DNA from 3 places in the Kineococcus rhizosphaerae genome. Region 2 is predicted to be linked to each of the others. Evidence: predicted binding sites of a transcription regulator. Region 2 holds the regulator's gene; each other region holds the start of a gene.
The links. The regulator HrcA, encoded in region 2, represses chaperone genes, less so after heat shock. The targets are predictions, from matches to a motif close to GNTNGCACTCGGNNNNNCCGAGTGCNANC.
Positions count from the first base shown of each region.

Region 1: the regulator HrcA is predicted to act here: its motif matches at 2,959-2,987, upstream of CLV37_RS17885 (FmdB family zinc ribbon protein).
Region 3: the regulator HrcA is predicted to act here: its motif matches at 3,408-3,436, upstream of groES (co-chaperone GroES).

Region 1 covers NZ_PVZF01000009.1:155,949-162,446, forward strand. Annotated here, with positions in the region: gene CLV37_RS17870 (5-formyltetrahydrofolate cyclo-ligase) at 1-278, shown strand, start outside; gene CLV37_RS17875 (glycosyltransferase family 2 protein) at 385-1,347, shown strand; gene CLV37_RS17880 (potassium/proton antiporter) at 1,394-2,884, shown strand; gene CLV37_RS17885 (FmdB family zinc ribbon protein) at 3,015-3,341, shown strand; gene CLV37_RS17890 (SAF domain-containing protein) at 3,452-4,123, shown strand; gene CLV37_RS17895 (putative bifunctional diguanylate cyclase/phosphodiesterase) at 4,126-6,219, opposite strand; gene CLV37_RS17900 (hypothetical protein) at 6,477-6,498, opposite strand, start outside.
Region 2 covers NZ_PVZF01000002.1:251,032-257,529, forward strand. Annotated here, with positions in the region: gene hemW (radical SAM family heme chaperone HemW) at 1-452, shown strand, start outside; gene CLV37_RS05360 (EVE domain-containing protein) at 509-961, shown strand; gene CLV37_RS05365 (LLM class F420-dependent oxidoreductase) at 946-1,986, shown strand; gene CLV37_RS05370 (DUF4870 domain-containing protein) at 1,970-2,395, opposite strand; gene CLV37_RS05375 (DUF3097 domain-containing protein) at 2,418-3,284, opposite strand; gene hrcA (heat-inducible transcriptional repressor HrcA) at 3,427-4,467, shown strand; gene dnaJ (molecular chaperone DnaJ) at 4,507-5,628, shown strand; gene CLV37_RS29295 (methyl-accepting chemotaxis protein) at 5,664-6,498, opposite strand, start outside.
Region 3 covers NZ_PVZF01000004.1:43,748-50,245, forward strand. Annotated here, with positions in the region: gene CLV37_RS28060 (MerR family transcriptional regulator) at 1-536, opposite strand, end outside; gene CLV37_RS09310 (WhiB family transcriptional regulator) at 843-1,145, shown strand; gene groL (chaperonin GroEL) at 1,259-2,875, opposite strand; gene groES (co-chaperone GroES) at 2,964-3,260, opposite strand; gene CLV37_RS09325 (class I SAM-dependent methyltransferase) at 3,466-4,641, shown strand; gene rimI (ribosomal protein S18-alanine N-acetyltransferase) at 4,634-5,074, opposite strand; gene srmL (PheS-related mystery ligase SrmL) at 5,331-6,443, shown strand; gene CLV37_RS09340 (nuclear transport factor 2 family protein) at 6,493-6,498, opposite strand, start outside.

The DNA of each region.
Region 1 (6,498 bases), on a different contig from region 2:
CCGACGCCCCCGGCCACCTGGGGGTGCACGCCATCGCCACGGCCGACCTCGTCGTCGTCCCGGCCCTGGCCGTCGACACCGCCGGCCGCCGGCTCGGGCAGGGCGGCGGCAGCTACGACCGCGCGCTGCGACGGGTCCCCGCGCGGGTGCCGGTCGTGGCCGTCGTGCACGACGAGGAGCTGCTCGACGCCGCGGTCGCGCCCCTGCCGACGCTGCCGCACGACCGGCTGGTGCAGGCCGTGGTGACCCCCACCCGGTGGCTCTGGCTGGCGGCCTGACCCCCGGGGCGGCCCTCCCCCGCCCACGTTCCGTGGTTCACTGTGCGCGCGTCGACGGTGACGATGAGTTGCGGACCGTTGAAGAGGAACCTGTGGAGGACCGGGCATGAACGTCGACGTCTCGATCGTCATCGTCACCTACAACGCGCCCGAGTGGATCGCGCAGTGCCTGGACTCCCTGACCGGTGCGGGACGCCCGAGCGCGTCCTTCGAGGTCATCGCCTTCGACAACGCCTCCGGCGAGCAGACCCGGGAGCTGCTGCGCGCGCGGGCGGCGACGACGCCCGAGCTGCGCGTGCACTTCCACCCCGACAACCTCGGCTTCGCCGCGGGCGTGAACCGCGCGGCGCAGATGGCCGAGGGGCGCCACGTCCTGCTGGTCAACCCCGACGCCGTCGTCCTGCCCGACGCCGTGGACCGGCTGCTGGCGTTCCTGGACGAGGACCCCACGCGCGGCGTCGTCGGCGGTCGCGTCCTGTACCCGGACGGGACGGTGTCCCTGACCAGCTGCTTCGCGCAGCCCACGCTGTGGAGCTGGTTCTGCTACGCGACGGGCCTGTCGACCGCGTTCAAGCGCAGCCCCGTCTTCGACCCCGAGTCCCTGGGCCGCTGGGACCGCGACAGCGTCCGCGACGTCGACATCATCAGCGGCGCGTTCCTCCTGACGACGACGCCGACCTGGCGCCGCCTCGGCGGGTTCGACGAGAAGTTCTTCATGTACGGCGAGGACGCCGACCTCAACCGCCGCGCCGTCGACGCCGGCTTCCACCCCGCGGTCACGCCCGACGCGGTCGTCGTCCACGCCGGCGGGAAGTCGTCCTCCACGAAGACGGCCAAGCAGCGGCTCCTGCTGCGCGGCAAGGCCGAGTACGCCCGCAAGCACTGGTCCGCCCCCCGGGCGCGGCTGGGGATCGGGCTGCTGGCCACCGGCGTCGCCCTGCGGTCGGTCGGGGAGACCGTGCTGGGCCGCGGGCGGACCTGGCGGCCGCTGTGGGACGAGCGCGCCGACTGGGGGCAGGGGTGGCCGGCCCGCCTGGACCTGCGGGGCGAGCGGACGCCCGCGTCCTGAGGACGATCCCGACGGGCCCCGGGGCCCGCTCGCGCTACGGTGCCCCATGACCCTGGAGGACTTCAGCCGCGTCCTGCTGCTCGCCTCCGGCGTGCTGCTGCTGGCCGTGCTGGCGGTCCGCCTCTCGACCCGCACCGGTCTGCCCTCGCTGCTGCTCTACCTCGCCCTCGGGCTGGTCCTGGGCGAGGACGGCCTGGGCATCCCGTTCACCGACGCCGAGATCGCCCAGGTCCTCGGGTACGGGGCCCTCGTCCTGATCCTCGCCGAGGGCGGCCTGACGACGCGGTGGGACGCGATCCGCGGGGTCCTCGCGCCCGCGGGGGCGCTGGCGACGGTGGGCACGGCCGTCTCGATCGGGGTCGTGGGGGCCGGCGCGCACCTGCTGCTGCACACGTCCTGGCCCGTGTCCTTCCTGGTCGGGGCCGTGGTGTCCTCCACGGACGCGGCGGCGGTGTTCTCGGTGCTGCGCTCGGTCCCGCTGCCGCGCAGGCTCTCGGGGATCCTGGAGGCCGAGTCGGGGCTGAACGACGCCCCGGTGGTCATCGCGGTGCTGGCGCTGACGGAGGTCGCGGCCGGGCACTCCGACCACGCGTGGTGGTTCTTCCTGGGCGAGGCCGTGTTCGAGCTCGCCCTGGGCACGGCCGTCGGGGTGGGGGTCGGCGCGGCGGGCGCCTTCCTGCTGCGGCGCACCGCGTTGCCGAGCGCGGGCCTGTACCCGGTGGCGGTGCTGGCACTGGCCGTCGGCGCGTTCGCGGTCGCCGACGTCCTGCACGCGTCGGGGTTCCTCGCGACCTACCTGTGCGGTCTGGTCCTGGGCAACGCGCGGCTGCCGCACCGGCAGGCGACGCGGGGTTTCGCCGAGGCGTTCGGGTGGCTGGCCCAGATCGGGCTGTTCGTCATGCTCGGGCTGCTGGCCGACCCCTCGCGCCTGCCGGCCGCCCTGCTGGGCGCGCTGCTGGTGGGCGTGGTGCTGACGCTGTTCGCCCGCCCGGTCTCGGTGCTGGCCGCCCTGGCGTGGTTCCGGCTGCCGCGGCCCGAGCTGCTCTTCCTGTCGTGGGCGGGGTTGCGCGGGGCGGTGCCCGTCGTGCTGGCCACCGTGCCCGTCGTGGCCGGCATCAGCGGCTCGGAGCAGCTCTTCGACCTCGTCGTGGTCCTCGTCGTGGTCTTCACCCTCGTCCAGGCCCCGACGCTGGCGCCGCTGGCCCGTCGCCTCGGGCTGATCTCGGCCGCACCCACGCAGGAGCTGGACGTGGAGGTCTCGCCGCTGGGGACGTTGTCGGCCGACGTCGTGCAGGTGCGGGTGGGGCCCACGTCCCGGCTGCACGGCGTGGAGGTCTTCGAGCTGCGGCTGCCCAAGGGCGCCAACGTCAGCCTGGTGGCGCGCGAGGGCACGACGTTCGTCCCGCAGCCGCGCACGGTGCTGCGCCGCGGCGACGACCTGCTCGTCGTGACCTCCACCGCGGAACGGCGCCGCGTGGAGGAACGGCTGCAGGCGATCAGCCGGGACGGCAAGCTCGCCGGGTGGCGCGACACCTGAGGTCCCGCGACCGCCGCCCGGGCGCAGGAGCGGCGGGTGCGCTGGGCCCACGGGGGTGGCGCGCGCCGAGTACCATTGGCACTCGAACACCCCGAGTGCCAGTCGGGGTCCAGGAGATTGCGGAGAACAGGTGCCCACCTACGCCTACGCCTGCCAGTCCTGCGGACACTCCTTCGAGGTCCGTCAGTCCTTCAGCGACGACGCCCTGACGGTCTGCCCGGAGTGCTCCGGTCAGCTGCGCAAGCTCTTCAACAACGTCGGCATCGTCTTCAAGGGCTCCGGGTTCTACCGCAACGACTCGCGCGGGTCGTCCAGCTCCTCGGAGAGCTCCTCGGGCTCGACGCCCGCCGCGAAGAAGGAGTCCGCCCCGGCGGCCTCGTCCGGCTCCTCGTCGAGCTCCTCCAGCTCCTCGTCGAGCTCCTCCGCCGGCTCGAGCGGGTCCACCTCCGCCGCCTGAGCCGCCCGCCCGTGACGTCCCGGTGTCCACAGGCCGCCGGGACGGCGTGTCGTCCACAGCCGGGTCGGGCGCGGGCCCCGGCGGCCGCCGGTCGCGCCTAGCGTCCGGGCGTGCCCGAGATCGCGACCGCTCCGCCCGCCCCGCTGGGTCCCCTCGACCGCCGTCGCCGGCGGCTGGGCCGCCGCTGGGCCTCGGCGGGGCTGGTGGCCGCCGCCGGCGGGGTGGCGGTCTCCGCGCTGGCGCCGTCCGCCCCCGAACTCGACGCGGTGCTGGTCGCCGCGCGCGACCTGCCGACGGGAGCGGTGCTCACCGCGGCGGACGTCGAACGCGCCGACCGTCCCGCCGACTCGCTGCCGGACGGCCTGCTCACGCCCGGCGCGGTCGTCGGCGCCGTGCTGGCCTCCCCCGTGCGCCGCGGGGAGGTCCTCACCGACACCCGGACCACCGCGGGTCCGCTGCTGACGGGGCAACCGGCGGGGACGGTCGCCACGACCGTGGACGTCGGCGACCCGGCCCTGCTCCCCTCGCTCGCCGCGGGGACCCGCGTGGACGTGCTGGCGCGCACCGAGGACCCCCTCACGGGTGCGGCGACGGGGGCGGACCGGATCGCCGTGGACGTCGTGGTCCTGCGCGTCCCGGCGCCGGCGGACGCCTCGGGCCCGCTCGGGGTGCCCGGCTCCCCGTCGTCGCCGGGGGCGTCCGTGCTGGTGGCGGTCGACGCGGCCACGGCCGCGCGGCTGGCCGCCGCGGCGGGGCACACCGTGCTGACGGTGCGCTCGTGAGGTCAGTCGCTGCCGGTGCGGGACGAGGGCACGGCCGCGGCCGGCCGGCCCTGGGCGCGCAGGAGGCCGAGCACGGCGCCGGCGGTCATGGGGTCACCGACGTGCTCGCCCTGCGCGCTGTGGCAGCCGAGGGCGGCCAGGACGCGCTGGGTGCCCGCGTCGGCCACCCCCTCGGCGACCACCCGCAGCCCGAGCTCGCGGGCCATCTGGATGGTCGAGCGGACGATGACGGCCCGGGCCCGGTCCCGGGTCATCCCGGTCACGAAGCTGCGGTCGATCTTCAGCTCGTCGACCTCGAGGTCGGTGAGGTAGGTCAGCGAGCAGTGGCCGGTGCCGTAGTCGTCGACGGCCACGGCGCACCCGAGGGCCCGCAGGCGGCGCACGACGAGGCGGGCGCGCGCGGGGTCGGAGACGATGCCCGTCTCGGTGATCTCGAGGACGACGGCGGAGGCGTCCACGCGGTGCCGGCGCAGTCCGTCGGCGACGAGCGTGGGCAGGTCGTGGTCGGTGAGCAGCCGGGCCGACAGGTTCACCGACACGGTGAGCCGGTGCCCCTCGGCGCGCCAGCGCCCGACGTCGGCCAGGGCCTGGTCGAGCACGACGGCCGTGACCCCCTCGACCAGGCCGGACTGCTCGGCGAGCGGGATGAACCGGTCGGGCGCGACGGCCCCGAGGTCGGGGTGCCACCAGCGCACCAGCGCCTCCGCGCCCACGACGACCCCCGTGCGCGGGTCGACCTGCGGCTGGTAGCGCACGAAGAGCTCACCCCGGTCGAGGGCGCGGCCGAGGTCGCCGAGCAGCCGCAGCCGCTCGACGGAGTTCCCGTCGCGGGGCCCGGCGTAGGTGCACGCCCGGCCCCGGACCCGCTTGGCCTGGTAGAGGGCGACGTCGGCGCTGCGCAGCAGCGACGGCGCGCTCGTCCCGTGCTCGGGCGCCAGGGCCACCCCCACGCTGGCCGGCAGCAGCACCTGCAGGTCCCCCACCCGCAGCGGCCGGGACATCTCCTCGACCACGGCCAGCGCGAGCCCCTCGGCCTCGAGCCCGTCGGCGACGAGGAGGCCGAACTCGTCCCCGCCGAGCCGGGCGACGACGGCCCCGGCCGGGGCCTGCGCGACGAGCCGTTCGCCGACCTCCCGCAGGAGGGCGTCGCCGACGGGGTGCCCCAGGGTGTCGTTGACGTCCTTGAAGTGGTCGAGGTCGACGACCAGCAGCCCCGGCCCGGTCCCGGCGCGGGCGGCCCCCCGCAGAGCGCGGGAGGTGGCCCCCAGCAGGGCGTCGCGGTTGGGCAGCCCGGTGAGGTCGTCGACCACCGCGCTGCGCTCGTGCCGGCGGGCGGCGGCGGCACCGACGAGGACGGCGCCCAGCGGGACGCAGACCAGCAGCAGCAGCCAGGGGCCACCCTCGGCGCTGACGGCCACGACCGGGGCGGAGGCGACGACGGCCAGGACCAGCAGGAGACCCGAGGACGGTCCGGGACGCACCAGGGACCGGGGGGCGCGCTCGAGGAGGCGCCAGCCGGCGAGGACGGCCCAGCACTGCACGAGCGAGCCCGCGACCGCGGCGGCCAGGACGGCGGGCCACCGGCCGGCGTCCGGCAGCGCCGGCCCGGTCGTCGTGCCCGCCCCGAGGAGCCCGGTGAGGACCAGGGCGCAGGTCAGGACCCCGGCGACCGAGGTGCCGGCTCCCACGACGACGGCCAGCGGCCCGGCTCCGCGGCGCACGTCGCGCACGACCGCCGGGACCAGGCGCACCAGGAGGGCCAGGCAGAGGGGGCCGAGCGCCACCAGGGCGACCAGGAAGCCCCAGGACAGCGGCAGCGCCTCCCCGCGCCCCCCGGTGCGGGCCGTGACGGGCCGGGACTCGGCGGCGAGGACGACGAGGGCCAGCACGAGCGCGGAGGAGGAGACCGGCCACGGCGAGGGGGCGGCGAGCGCCGCCGCGCCCGCCGCGACGAGCAGCGCGACCGCCACCGCGCCGGCGACGGCGGCGGGCAGGTCGGTGAGCGCCGGGACGCGGGGCCGACCGTCGGGGCGGGCCTGACCGGCGGGGCGGGAGCGTCGCCGTGGGGCCGCGGGCGCGGTCGCCGAGCGCTGCATCCCCACCCCTTCCGTCACCGAGCCCGAGGGCCTGCCGGGACCTGCCGCAGGCCCCCCACCGGGGGACACCGGTCGAGGTTCCGCGCCCATCATGGGGTGGGTGACGCGCACGGCAGAAGGCTTGCCGCGGGTGGAGTTCGAACTTTCGACCCAGAGTGATTCTGGTTGAACCTTCAGTCAGCATCTTGTGTCCGACGGCAACACTTTCGTCACCCTCAGTGGGTCGTCGCCCTGCGGAGGCCCCGCCGCGCCCGGGGTCAGTCCCAGTGCGGAGGGCGC
Region 2 (6,498 bases):
ACGAGATCGTCGACGACACCCTGGCCGCCGCCGGGTACGGCTGGTACGAGGTCAGCAACTGGGCCCGCGAGCCGCGGTTCGCCTGCCGGCACAACCTCGCCTACTGGCGCGGCGGGGACTGGTGGGGCGTCGGTCCCGGCGCCCACAGCCACGTCGGTGGCGTGCGGTGGTGGAACGTCAAGCACCCCACCGCCTACGCGGGCCGGATCGCGGCGGGGACCTCACCCGCGTACGCCCGCGAGCTCCTGAGCGCCGACGACCGCCGCCTCGAGGACGTCCTGCTGCGCTCGCGGCTGGGCGAGGGGTTCGACCCCGCCTGGTGGGGGGTCCGGACGCAGGCGGCGCAACTGCTGCTGGACGGGTTGCTGGAACCGGCCGCCGGCGGGCGCGTCGCGCTGACCCGGCGGGGCCGGTTGCTGGCCGACGCCGTGGTGCGCCGGCTCCTGGAGTGAACCCGCCCGTCTGAACCTGACAGGAGGTGTCGTGTTCAGCCGGGATCCTGGGGTCCATGGAGAACGCATGGCTCGGAGTCGTCAGCGCCGCCCACGTCCGCCTCGGCGTCGCGGGGGGTTTCGCCCAGGTCCAGCACGGCAAGCGGCACGGCCTGGACCGGATGCGCCGCGGGGACGGTTTCGCCTACTACTCGCCCGCCGAGACGATGGGCGGCAGGACCCCGTTGCGCGCGTTCACGGCACTGGGCGTCGTGGCCGACGACGCGACGTTCCAGCACGACGGGGCGATGTACCCGGGCACCTCGTTCCGCCCGTTCCGCCGCCGCGTGTCCTGGCTCGACGTCGAGGAACTGCCGTTGGACGAGGTGAAGGACCACCTCGACCTGACGAGCACCCCGAACTGGGGGTACGCGCTGCGCCGCGGGCTGCTCCCGTTGTCCTTGCACGACGTCGGGCTCCTGCGGGCGCGGATGGCCGCCGGTACCGTTCCGGCATGGACCTCGGCCTGACCCTCGGATACCTCACCGGCCCCGTGGGGCCCGCGGCCCGCAGAGCGCTCGAACTCACCCGCGCCGCCGAGGACGCGGGGTTCTCCTCGGTGTGGGTGGCCGAGGCGTACGGCACCGACGCCGTGAGCGTCCTGGGCTGGCTCGCGGGGCAGACGACGCGCATCGGCCTGGGCTCGGCCGTCCTGCAGGTGCCGGCGCGCGCGGCCGCCTCGACGGCCATGACGGCCGCCACGCTCGACGGCCTGTCCGGCGGCCGCTTCCAGCTCGGGCTCGGGGTCTCGGGCCCGCAGGTCGCGGAGGGCTGGTACGGGCAGCGGTTCTCCAGGCCGCTGGCCCGCACCCGCGAGTACGTCGCCGTCGTGCGGCAGTTGCTGGCGCGCCGGGAGTCGCGGTTCTCCGGGCAGCACCTGGAACTCCCGCTGCCCGGCGGTCCCGGCATCCCGCTCAAGCTCATGCAGCCCGCCCCGCGGGCGGACCTGCCGATCCACCTCGCCGCCGTCGGTCCCCGCAACGTGGAACTGGCCGGGGAGATCGCCGACGGGTGGCTGCCGTCGTTCCTCGTCCCGGAGAACGCGGCGGAGTCCTTCGACCGGCTGCGGGCCGGGTTCTCCCGGCGCACCCGCCCGGCGGAGGGCTTCGCCGTGACCGCCAACGTCCCGCTGGTCCTGACGGGGGCGACGGGTGCGGCGCGCGCCGAGGCCGAACTCCCGGTGCGCCACCTCGTCGCCCTCTACGTCGGGGGCATGGGCTCGCGCGAGCAGAACTTCTACGCCGACCTGGGCCGGCGGCTGGGTTTCGCCGACGCGGTCGACGAGGTCCAGGACCTGTTCCTCGCGGGCCGCAAGGACGAGGCGGCGCAGCGGGTCCCCGAGGGTTTCCTCGAGGCCACGGCCCTGGTCGGCTCGCCCGCGCACGTGCGCTCGAGGCTGCAGGACTACGAACGGGCCGGGGTCACGACGGTCGCGCTGGCGCCGATGGGGCCCGACCCGGTGGCGGACCTGCGCGCGGTCAGCGCACCATCCTGATGATCAGCGGGTAGCGGTGGACCCGGCCCTGGTTCGCCGCGACGGCCCCCAGGATGGTGAACACCAGGGCCAGGACCCCGGGCACGACCATGAGGACGTAGGCCAGGCCGAACGTGACCAGCGCGAGGACCGAGCACACGACGAACAGCCCGATCTCGTAGATCACGAGTGAGATCGTCATGTTCAGCGCCTCGGCGCTGTGCCCGCGCACGAACCCGCTGCGGTCCTTGAAGACCAGGAAGACGATCAGCGGCCCGAGGGGCGGCAGCGTCACGAAGCTCGCCGCGATCGCGGACAGGTGCGCGAACATGCCCCACATCCGCTCGTCGGACGGCGACAACGGCGCCGGGGCGTGGTGCTGCGGCGGGTACGGGGGCCGGTTCTGCGGCGGGTGCGGAGGCTGGCTCACGGTCTCGATCCTGACGCGTCCCTCAGCGGTCCGCCAGGTCCGCGGTCACGAAGTCGACGAGTTCCTCCACCCGGCCCAGCAGCGCCGGCTCGAGGTCGGCGTAGGTGCGCACGGTCCCCAGGATCCGCTTCCAGCCGTGCGCGACGTCGGCCTGGGTGGCGTGCGGCCAGCCGAGCTCGGCCAGGACGCCGTGCTTCCAGTCCTGCCCGCGCGGGATCGTCGGCCACGTCGTCCAGCCCAGCCGCTGCGGGCGCACCGACTGCCAGACGTCGATGAACGGGTGCCCCAGGACGAGCACGTGCGGGTTCGCGCCGACCTTCGCGACGATCCGCGACTCCTTCGACCCCGGCACCAGGTGGTCCACCAGCACCCCGATCCGCCGGCCCGGCCGCGGTGCGTGGGAGCGGATCGCGGCGTCGAGGTCGTCGACGCCGTCGAGCATCTCCACGACGACGCCCTCCACGCGCAGGTCGTCGCCCCAGACCTTCTCGACGAGCTCGGCGTCGTGCCGGCCCTCGACGAGGATCCGCGAGGCGCGGGCCGTGCGGGCGCCCGCGCCGGGCACGGCGACCGACCCCGACGCCGTGCGGGTGGGCCGGACCGGGCCCGCGGCCTTCGGGGCGACCAGGCGCACCGGCTGCCCCTCGACCCAGAAGCCCGGCCCCAGCGGGAAGGTGCGGGTCCTGCCCTTCGCGTCCTCCAGGACGACGACGTGGACCCCGCCGCTCTTCTCCACGCGCACGACGGCGCCGACCCAGCCGGTGTCGACGTCCTCGACCACCAGCCCCCGCACGGCGGGCTCGTCGCGGTGCGTCGGCTTCAGGTGGGAACGGGCGTGGGGGTCGGCGGAGAGCACGTCCGCGCCGTACCTGTCGTCGTACCGGGTCACCCGGGCACGGTAACGACGCGCGAGGGGTGGACGGGGGAGGCGCCCCGGCCGCGGGAGCGCCTAGACTTGGCACTCACGGGTCAGGAGTGCCAACAGGGGTGCCACCGGGAGTGGCACCAGGATCGCCCGCAGGGAGGGACGGATGAGCGACGACCGCAGGCTCGCCGTGCTGCGCGCCATCGTCGAGGACTACGTCTCCAGCCACGAACCCGTCGGCTCGAAGACGCTCGTCGAACGCCACCAGCTGGGGGTCTCCCCGGCCACCATCCGCAACGACATGGCCGTGCTGGAGGACGAGGGCTACATCACCCAGCCCCACACCAGCGCCGGCCGCATCCCCACCGACAAGGGCTACCGGCTCTTCGTCGACCGCCTCGCCACCGTCAAACCCATGAGCCCGGCCGAGAAGCGGGCCATCGAGACCTTCCTGCACGGCGCCGACGACCTCGACGACGTCGTCGACCGCACCGTGCGCCTGCTGGCCCAGATCACCCGGCAGGCCGCCGTCGTGCAGTACCCGTCCCTGACGCGGGCCACCGTCCGGCACGTCGAGCTCGTCGGCGTCGGCGGGCGCAGCGCCCTGCTCGTGCTCATCACCGACTCCGGCCGCGTCGAGCAGCGGGTCCTGGACGTGCGCTCCGCCGTCGACGTCGAGTCCCTCGGGGTGTCCCTGGCCGCGCTGCGCACCCGGGTCAACGCCACCGTCGCCGGCAAGCGGCTGCGGGAGGCCCGCGACGGGCTGACCGACCTCGTGCAGCAGACGCCGCCCGCCGACCTCGCGATCGCCGCCGAGGTGGCAGCGGCGCTCGGGGACTGCCTGACGGCCTCGCTGGAGGAACGCGTGGTCATCGCGGGCACCTCCAACCTCGTCAAGTCCGGGCCCGACCTGGCCACCTCCCTCGGCAGCGTCCTGGAGGCACTCGAGGAGCACGTCGTCCTGCTGCGCCTCGTGCAGGAGATGGCCGAGGACCCCACCGGTGAGCGCGGCGCCCTCACCGTCCGCATCGGCGCCGAGAACCTCCACCTGGGCCTCGACGGCACCTCCGTGGTCACCAGCGGGTACGGCTCGGACGGGGTGCTGGCCCGCCTCGGCGTCCTGGGCCCGACCCGCATGGACTACCCCACGACCATGGCCGCGGTGCGGGCGGTCTCCCGCTACGTCTCGCGCATCCTCGCTCAGTGATCGCCCAGTGATCAGAACCGACAGGAGAACCCCGACCTCGTGAGCGACTACTACGACGTCCTCGGCGTCTCCAAGGACGCGTCGACGGAGGACATCAAGCGCGCCTACCGCAAGCTGGCGCGCAAGCTGCACCCCGACGTCAACCCCGACGCCGGGGAGCGGTTCAAGGAGGTCTCGCAGGCCTACGAGACGCTGTCCAACCCCGACAAGCGCTCCGCCTACGACCGCGGCGGCCCCGGGGCCGGCGGCGCCCCGGGCGGTTTCGGCGCGGGTTTCGGGTTCTCCGACATCATGGACGCCTTCTTCGGCCAGGGCGGCGCCGGCGGCCGCGGGGCGGGCCCGGCCAGCCGCACCCAGCGCGGCCAGGACGCCCTCATCCGCGTCGACGTGGACCTGTCCGAGGCGGCCTTCGGCGGCGAGCGCTCCATCCAGGTCGACACCGCGGTCCTGTGCCCCACGTGCAAGGGGACCTGCTGCCAGCCCGGCACGAGCCCGCAGACGTGCGACATCTGCCACGGCCAGGGCTCGGTGCAGCGCGTCGTCCGCTCGCTGCTCGGCCAGGTCATGACGACCCAGGCGTGCCCCACCTGCCACGGGTTCGGCACGGTCCTGCCCTCGCCGTGCCTGGAGTGCTCCGGCGAGGGACGCGTCCGCGCCCGCCGCCCCCTGACGATCCGGATCCCCGCCGGCGTCGACACCGGCACCCGCATCCAGCTCGCCTCCCAGGGCGAGGTCGGCACCGCCGGTGGCCCGCCCGGGGACCTCTACGTCGAGATCCACGAACGTCCCCACCCGGTGTTCACCCGCTCCGGCGACGACCTGCACTGCACCCTGCAGGTGCCCATGACGGCCGCCGCCCTCGGCGCGACCATCCCGCTGGAGACCCTCGACGGCACCGAGGACGTCGACGTGCGCCCCGGCGCCCAGGCGGGGGAGACCGTCACCCTGAAGCAGAAGGGCGCCGAGCACCTGCGCGCCCAGGGCCGCGGGGACCTGCACGTCCAGCTCGAGGTCGTCACCCCGCGCGACCTCGACGACGAGCAGGAGGAGCTCCTGCGCCGCCTCGCCGAGCTGCGCGGGGAGGTCCGCCCCTCCGGCAAGCTCTCACCCGCCCACCAGGGGGTCTTCTCCAAGCTGCGGGACCGCTTCTCCGGGCGCTGAGGACCGGCAGGGGCCCGGCAGACCCGGCGGGGGGCTCAGCCGCGCATCCCCGCCAGGAACCCGCTGATCTGGGTGCGCAGCTCCTCGGCCAGCTGCGACAACCCGGTGGTGTCCTGCGCCGAGCCCCAGCCGGACGACCCGTCGACGGCGGTGCGCACGCCGTCGACGAGGCCGTTCATCTCCACGATGGTGCCGCCGATGCCGGTGATGGCGCGCACGGCCTCCTGGGCGTTCTGCCGGATGCTGTCGACGCGCTGGCTGACCTGCTCGGTGGCGCGCCCGGACTGGTCGGCCAGCTCCTTGACCTCGGCCGCGACGACGGCGAAGCCCTTGCCGGCCTCCCCGGCGCGGGCCGCCTCGATCGTCGCGTTCAGCGCCAGCAGCCTCGTCTGGTCCGCGATCGCGTCGATGACCGAGACGACCTGCTGGATCTCGCGCGAGGCCTCGGTGAGCGCCTGCATCGTCAGCGCCGCCTGGTCGGCCTCCTCGCTGGCCGCACCCGCGGCCGTCGCCAGACCCTGCGCGGACGCGCTGAGCTCGGTCGAGGCCGTGGCCAGCTGCTCGGAGACGCCGAGCACTCCCGCCTCGAAGTCGTCGGCCAGCGCCAGGCGCGTCGTCCGGGCCCCCTCGACGGCGGCGTTGCCCGCCTGCATCGTGGTGCGGCCGGAGTTGATCGCCGAGGCGGAGTGCCGGAACGCCCCGCCCAGGCCACCCAGCAGCAGACGACGGTGGAACCGCCCCTCGGCGGCGGCGGTCAGGACCTCCCCGGCCTCGCGCACGAAGGCGTCGGAGACGTCCAGGGAACGGTTGACCGAGGTCGCCAGCCGGGCCAGCTCCGGCACCGCGTCCGAGCCCGGCACCCCGGCCACG
Region 3 (6,498 bases), on a different contig from region 2:
TCCGCGACGGCGGGACCGGGGTGCACCTCGGGCCCGGGGCGGGTCTCGGCGTCCTCGGACTCGTCGGGCCGGGACTCCTCGGTGGCCGGGCCGTCGGCCGCGCCGGCCGGCTCGGGGAGCACGGGCGCGAGCCCGGAGGTGGGCCCGGCGATCTGCGCGGCGTCGTTGACGGCGGCCTCGATGACGGCCGTGGGGATGGTGGACACGCTCGCGAGGGCGAACCCCCCGTCCGCGACGGCCGTCGTGGCGGCCAGCTGCGCGGCCTCGGCGGGGGCGACGCCCTCCAGCGTGAGCCGGCGCATCACCACCAGCCGGGCCAGGTCGGAGGAGGAGTAGCGGCGGTGCGCGCCCGCGGTGTGCTCGGAGGGGCCCAGCCCGTAGCGGCGGTCCCACGTGCGCAGCGTCGCGGGGGCGACCCCGAGGCGGCGCGCCACCGCCGCGACGGTCAGCGTCATGCGGGGGGCGGGCGGCGCGGGCACCCGGCCGGCGGCCTGCCCGGCGAGGGACCCGGTGACGTGGCCGGCGGCGGAGGACATGCCCCGAGTCTGGCGAAGGAGGGCCGTTCGCGCCACTCGCCCACCGCGCCGAGGTTGTTCAGGCTTGTCCAGGAGCGGTTCAGCGCTGGTCAGGACGGGCGGGCCGCCGGTCGGGTTGCGCCGGCACAAATGCTCTGCACGTTGTTCACACCTGGTTCAGCAGGTTGTTCACGCGATCGCGCACCGGGCCGGGGACGTCCCGAGGGGTGATCGTGAACAGGTTCGCCCCCGGGGCTTGAACAACTTCTGGCGCGGTTGTACGTTCAGTGTCAGTCAGCAAGATCCCCTCCAGCTCAGGAGCGCACCATGGCCGAGATCTCCCGCCTCCCCGGACCCGTCGCCGACATCTGGGAGTGGCAGCTCGACGGGTCGTGCCGCGAGGCCGACCCGAACCTCTTCTTCCACCCCGAGGGCGAGCGCGGCCCCGCCCGCCGCAACCGCGACGCGGCCGCGCAGGCGATCTGCGGCGGCTGCCCCGTGCTCGAGCAGTGCCGCAAGCACGCCCTGAAGGTCCGCGAGCCCTACGGCGTCTGGGGCGGCCTCACCGAGGACGACCGCGAGGCCATCTACACCTCCGAGCGTCGCCGCGGGCTGCGCGCCGTCAGCTGACAGCCCCGCTCCACCCGCGCGCGGTGTGGTGCGGCGCGCGGACGTGACCAGCGGACGCGGAAGGGCCCGGCTCCCCACGGAGCCGGGCCCTTCGTCGTGCTCAGGCGGAGAGGTCAGTGGCCGTGGCCGTGGCCGTGGCCCGCAGCGGCGGGCTCCTCCTCCTTCTTGTCCACGACGAGGGTGTCGGTGGTCAGGACCATCGACGCGATCGACGCGGCGTTGCGCAGGGCCGAACGGGTGACCTTGACCGGGTCGAGGACACCGCCGGCCAGCAGGTCGACGTACTCGCCGGTCGCCGCGTTCAGGCCGTGACCGGGCTCGAGGGAGCGGACCTTCTCGACGACGACGTAGCCCTCGAGGCCGGCGTTCTCGGCGATCCAGCGCAGCGGCTCGGAGGCCGCCTTGCGGACGAGGGCGACACCGGTCGCCTCGTCGCCGGACTTGCCGAGGTCGTCCTCGAGCACGGAGACGGCGTGCACCAGGGCCGAGCCGCCGCCGGCGACGATGCCCTCCTCGATCGCGGCGCGCGTCGCGGAGACGGCGTCCTCGATGCGGTGCTTCTTCTCCTTGAGCTCGACCTCGGTGTGCGCGCCCACCTTGATGACGACGACGCCGCCGGACAGCTTGGCGAGGCGCTCCTGGAGCTTCTCGCGGTCCCAGTCGGAGTCGGTCCGCTCGACCTCGGCCTTGATCTGGGCGACGCGACCGGCGATGTCGTCGGCCGAGCCGGCGCCGTCGACGATCGTCGTGTCGTCCTTGGTGACCGTGATGCGGCGGGCGGTGCCGAGGACGTCGAGGTCGATCTGGTCGAGCTTGAGGCCGACCTCCTCGGCCACGACCTGCGCGCCGGTCAGGGTCGCGATGTCCTGCAGGATCGCCTTGCGGCGGTCGCCGAAGCCGGGGGCCTTCACCGCGACGGCGTTGAAGGTGCCGCGGATCTTGTTCACGACCAGGGTCGACAGCGCCTCGCCGTCGACGTCCTCGGCGATGATCAGCAGCGGCTTGGCGGCCTTGAGGACCTTCTCCAGCAGCGGCAGCAGGTCCTGCACCGTGGAGATCTTGCCCTGGTGCACGAGGACGTAGGCGTCCTCGAGGACCGCTTCCTGGCGCTCGGCGTCGGTCACGAAGTACGGCGAGATGTAGCCCTTGTCGAACTGCATCCCCTCGGTGAAGTCCAGCTCGAGGGCGGTCGTGGAGGACTCCTCGACCGTGATGACGCCGTCCTTGCCGACCTTGTCGAACGCGTCGGCGAGCAGGTCGCCGACCGTCGCGTCCTGGGCCGAGATCGTCGCGACGTGGGCGATGTCGCCCTTGCCGTCGACGTCGCGGGCCAGCGACAGGAGCTTGTCGTTGACGGCCTCGACGGCCGCGTCGATGCCGCGCTTGAGACCCGAGGGGGCCGCGCCGGCCGCGACGTTGCGCAGGCCTTCCTTGACGAGGGCCTGGGCCAGGACGGTCGCGGTGGTGGTGCCGTCACCGGCGACGTCGTTCGTCTTGGTGGCGACCTCCTTCGCGAGCTGCGCGCCGAGGTTCTCGTACGGGTCGTCGAGCTCGACCTCGCGGGCGATGGTGACGCCGTCGTTCGTGATCGTCGGCGCCCCCCACTTCTTGTCGATGACGACGTTGCGGCCCTTGGGCCCCAGGGTCACCTTGACGGCGTTGGCGAGGGCGTCGACACCGCGCTCGAGGGACTTGCGGGCCTTGTCGTCGAACGAGAGCTGCTTGGCCATGTCTTCTTCCTTCCGTGTCTGCGTGCGCAACGAGGGACGCCCCGGGCACCCGAGATCGGGTGCCCGGGGCGTCAGGACCTCGGGTCGCTTACTTGGCGACCTTGGCGAGGACGTCGCGCGCCGAGAGGATCAGCAGCTCGTCGCCGCCGTACTTGACCTCGGTGCCGCCGTACTTGGAGTAGATGACCTTGTCGCCGACGGCGACGTCGACCGGCACGCGGTTGCCGTTGTCGTCCACGCGACCCGGGCCCACGGCCAGGACCTCGCCCTCCTGGGGCTTCTCCTTGGCGGTGTCCGGGATGACGAGACCGGAAGCGGTCGTCTGCTCCGCGTCGAGCGGCTTGACGACGATGCGGTCCTCGAGCGGAGTGATGGAGACCGACACTGGTGCGGCCCTCCCCTTCTGCTTCAGCGAACTGGCGTACGGGACGGTCGGTGGGGTGGGGAGCGGACGCACGTCGTCGCGGGTGCCGTTCGGCCGCTGCCCCGTTGGCACTCCCCCGTGGGGAGTGCCACCGACGCTGCGCGAGACGTTAGCACTCAGGGCAGGCGAGTGCCAGGTGCGGGGGCCTCCTGGCAGCATCTACCGGGTGAACACCGCGGACGTCGAGGCGCTGCTGTCCCCCGCGGGCCTCGCCCTGCTCGCCGAGCTGGCGGGCACGACCACCGAGGACCCCGTCGCCCTCGCCGCCCGGCTGCGCCGCGAGGGCCACGACCCGGCGCTCGCGGCCCTGGCCACGACCCAGTCGCGGCTGCGGGCGCGCGCGGCCGCGAAGTTCGGCCCCCGCGCCGCGTCGCTGCTGTTCACCGCCGCCGGGGCCGAGCAGGCGACGCGCGCCGTGGTGGCCGCCGAGCACGCGCGCCGGTTCGCCGCGGCCGGGGTGTCCCGGGTCGCCGACCTCGGCTGCGGCGTGGGCGCGGACTCCCTCGCCTTCCTCGACGCGGGGCTGACGGTGCTGCCCGTCGACGCCGACCCGGTGACCGCCGCGGTGGCGACCCACAACCTCGGGGTGCCGGTGCGCTGCGAGGACGTCACCGCCGGGATCGTCGACGAGCTGTCCGGCGGCGAGGGCGCGTGGTTCGACCCCGCCCGGCGCACGTCGGGCGGGCGCCGGGTCTTCGACCCCGAGGCGACCTCCCCGCCCCTGTCGTTCGTGCTCACCACCGCGCAGCGGGTCCCGGCCACGGGCGCCAAGCTCGCGCCGGGCCTGCCCCACGACCTGGTGCCCGTCGGGGCCGAGGCGCAGTGGACGTCGGTCGACGGCGAGGTCGTCGAGTGCGCGCTGTGGTGCGGGCCGCTCGCGCGGCCGGGCGTGGCCCGCAGCGCCCGCGTCGTCCGGTCGGGTTCCGTCGTCGAGCTCGACTCCCGGGACCTGCCGGAGGCCACCGTGGGCGAGGTCGGGAGTTTCCTGCACGAACCCGACGGGGCCGTCATCCGCGCCGGGCTCGTCGGGCGGGTGGCCGCCGACCTCGGCGGCCGGCTCGTCGACGAGACCATCGCCTACGTCACGACGGACTCCGCGGCCTCGTCGGAGTTCGCGCGCTCGTTCCGGGTCCTGGAGGTCATGCCCTTCGGGCTCAAGGCGCTGCGCTCGAGGTTGCGCGCGCTGGACGTCGGGCCGGTGACGGTGAAGAAGCGCGGCACCGCCGTGGACCCCGACCAGTTGCGCCGGCAGCTGGCGCTCAAGGGGTCCCGGGCGGCGACGATCGTGCTGACGCGGTTGCGGGGCAGGCAGAGCGTGCTGGTGGTCGAACCCGTCAGCTGATGCGCGCCCGCAGGACCAGGGCGTCGACGTCGTCGGGCTGGTAGTAGCGGGCCCGGCGGGCGATCTGGGAGAAACCCTCGCTGCGGTAGAGGTTCTGCGCGGGTGAGTTGTCGGCGCGGACCTCCAGCAGCAGGTGCGTGGCCCCCGCCGCCACGGCCTCGGCCCGCAGGGCGCGCAGCAGTCCGCGTCCCGTGCCCCGGCCCTGGTGGTCCCGCGCGACGCCGATCGTCTGGACGTCCGCGTCGGCGCCGTTGACCATCACGCCCCCGTACCCGACGACCTCCTCGCCCTCGAGGGCGACGAGGAAACTCCGGTTGGGCTGGGCCAATTCGCCCCAGAACGACTCCACCGACCACGCCGTGGCGCCGAAGAGGTCGCGTTCGAGGGCGTGCACGTCGGCGACGTGCCACCAGCGCATCTCCTGCAGTTCCACGGGTCCAGGGTAGGTGCGGCCCGGACCGCTGCCCGCGCAGCGCGCACGTCGGGACCCCACCGGGCGCGTCCCGGGGTCCGGAGCGTGCGTTGAGCGCGGGGGGTGGACGGGGTACGGTCGGGACGTGGCGCAGAACTCGTTTACCCGCCCCCGGCTGCCGAGCAGCCGCGGGGGCGCTGCGGTCTGCCGCGAGCCCTGACGCGGGGCCGCCGGCCGGGGGTGTCGACCACCACCCGACCGACGGGAAGGAAACCCCGTGGACCTCTGGCACGCTCTCGACCTCCGTGACCTCACGAACCCCGCGCACGGCCCGCACGCCTTGCAACTCCTGCTCGACGACGTCCTCGCGACCCTGGTGGACGCCTGGGGGTGCGACCTCGACGTCCAGCGCCGCCACCCCGTCGTGGCCGTCGCGGACAACTACGACCACCTCGGGTACGCGCCCGACGCCGTGACCCGCGACGCCCGCTACACGCACTACGTGAGCGGGGCGATGATGCTGCGCAGCCACACGAGCGCGGGGGTTCCCCCCGCCCTGCGGGCGCTCGGGGGAACCCCGCCCCGCGACCTCCTGCTGGCCCTGCCGGGCATGGTGCACCGCCGCGACACCATCGACCGGCTGCACGTCGGGACCCCGCACCAGGTCGACCTGTGGCGGGTCGGCGGGAAACCCCTCCGGGTCGCGGACCTCGAGGAGTTCGTGGGGCTGCTCGTCGGCGCCGTCCTGCCCGGTGCGGCGTGGCGCACCGTCGCGACCGTCCACCCGTACACCGAGCACGGCCTGCAGGTCGACGTCGAGACCCCCGACGGGTGGGTGGAACTGGCCGAGTGCGGGCTGGCCGCCCCGCACGTCCTGCGCGCCGCCGGCCTGGACCCCGCCCGCTGCCACGGCCTGGCCCTGGGGATGGGTCTGGACCGGGCCCTGATGCTGCGCAAGGGGATCGACGACATCCGGGTGCTGCGTTCCGGCGACCGGCGGGTCAGCGCGCAGCTGCAGGACCTGCTGCCGTTCCGGCCGGTGTCGAAGAACCCGCCCGTCCGCCGCGACCTGTCGATCGTCGTCGACGGACCCACCGACGCCGAACTCCTCGGCGACGCCGTGCGCACGGCGCTGGGACCCGACGTCGAGGACCTGGAGACCGTCGAGGTGCTGAGCAGCACGGCGCACGACGACCTGCCGGTCGCGGCCCGGGAACGGCTGGGGATCGCGCCGGGCCAGGTCAACGTCCTCCTGCGCGTCGTGCTGCGCCCGCTGTCCAGGACCCTGACCGACACCGAGGCCAACGTCCTGCGCGACCGCGTCTACGCCGCCGTCCACCGCGGGTCGCGCGCGCAGTGGGCCCGCCCGGGAGGAGTTCCGCGGGGGTGAGGCCGACGGGGACGGCGCGCAGCCGCGTCGTCCCCGGACCGCGGCGGGCTCAGCC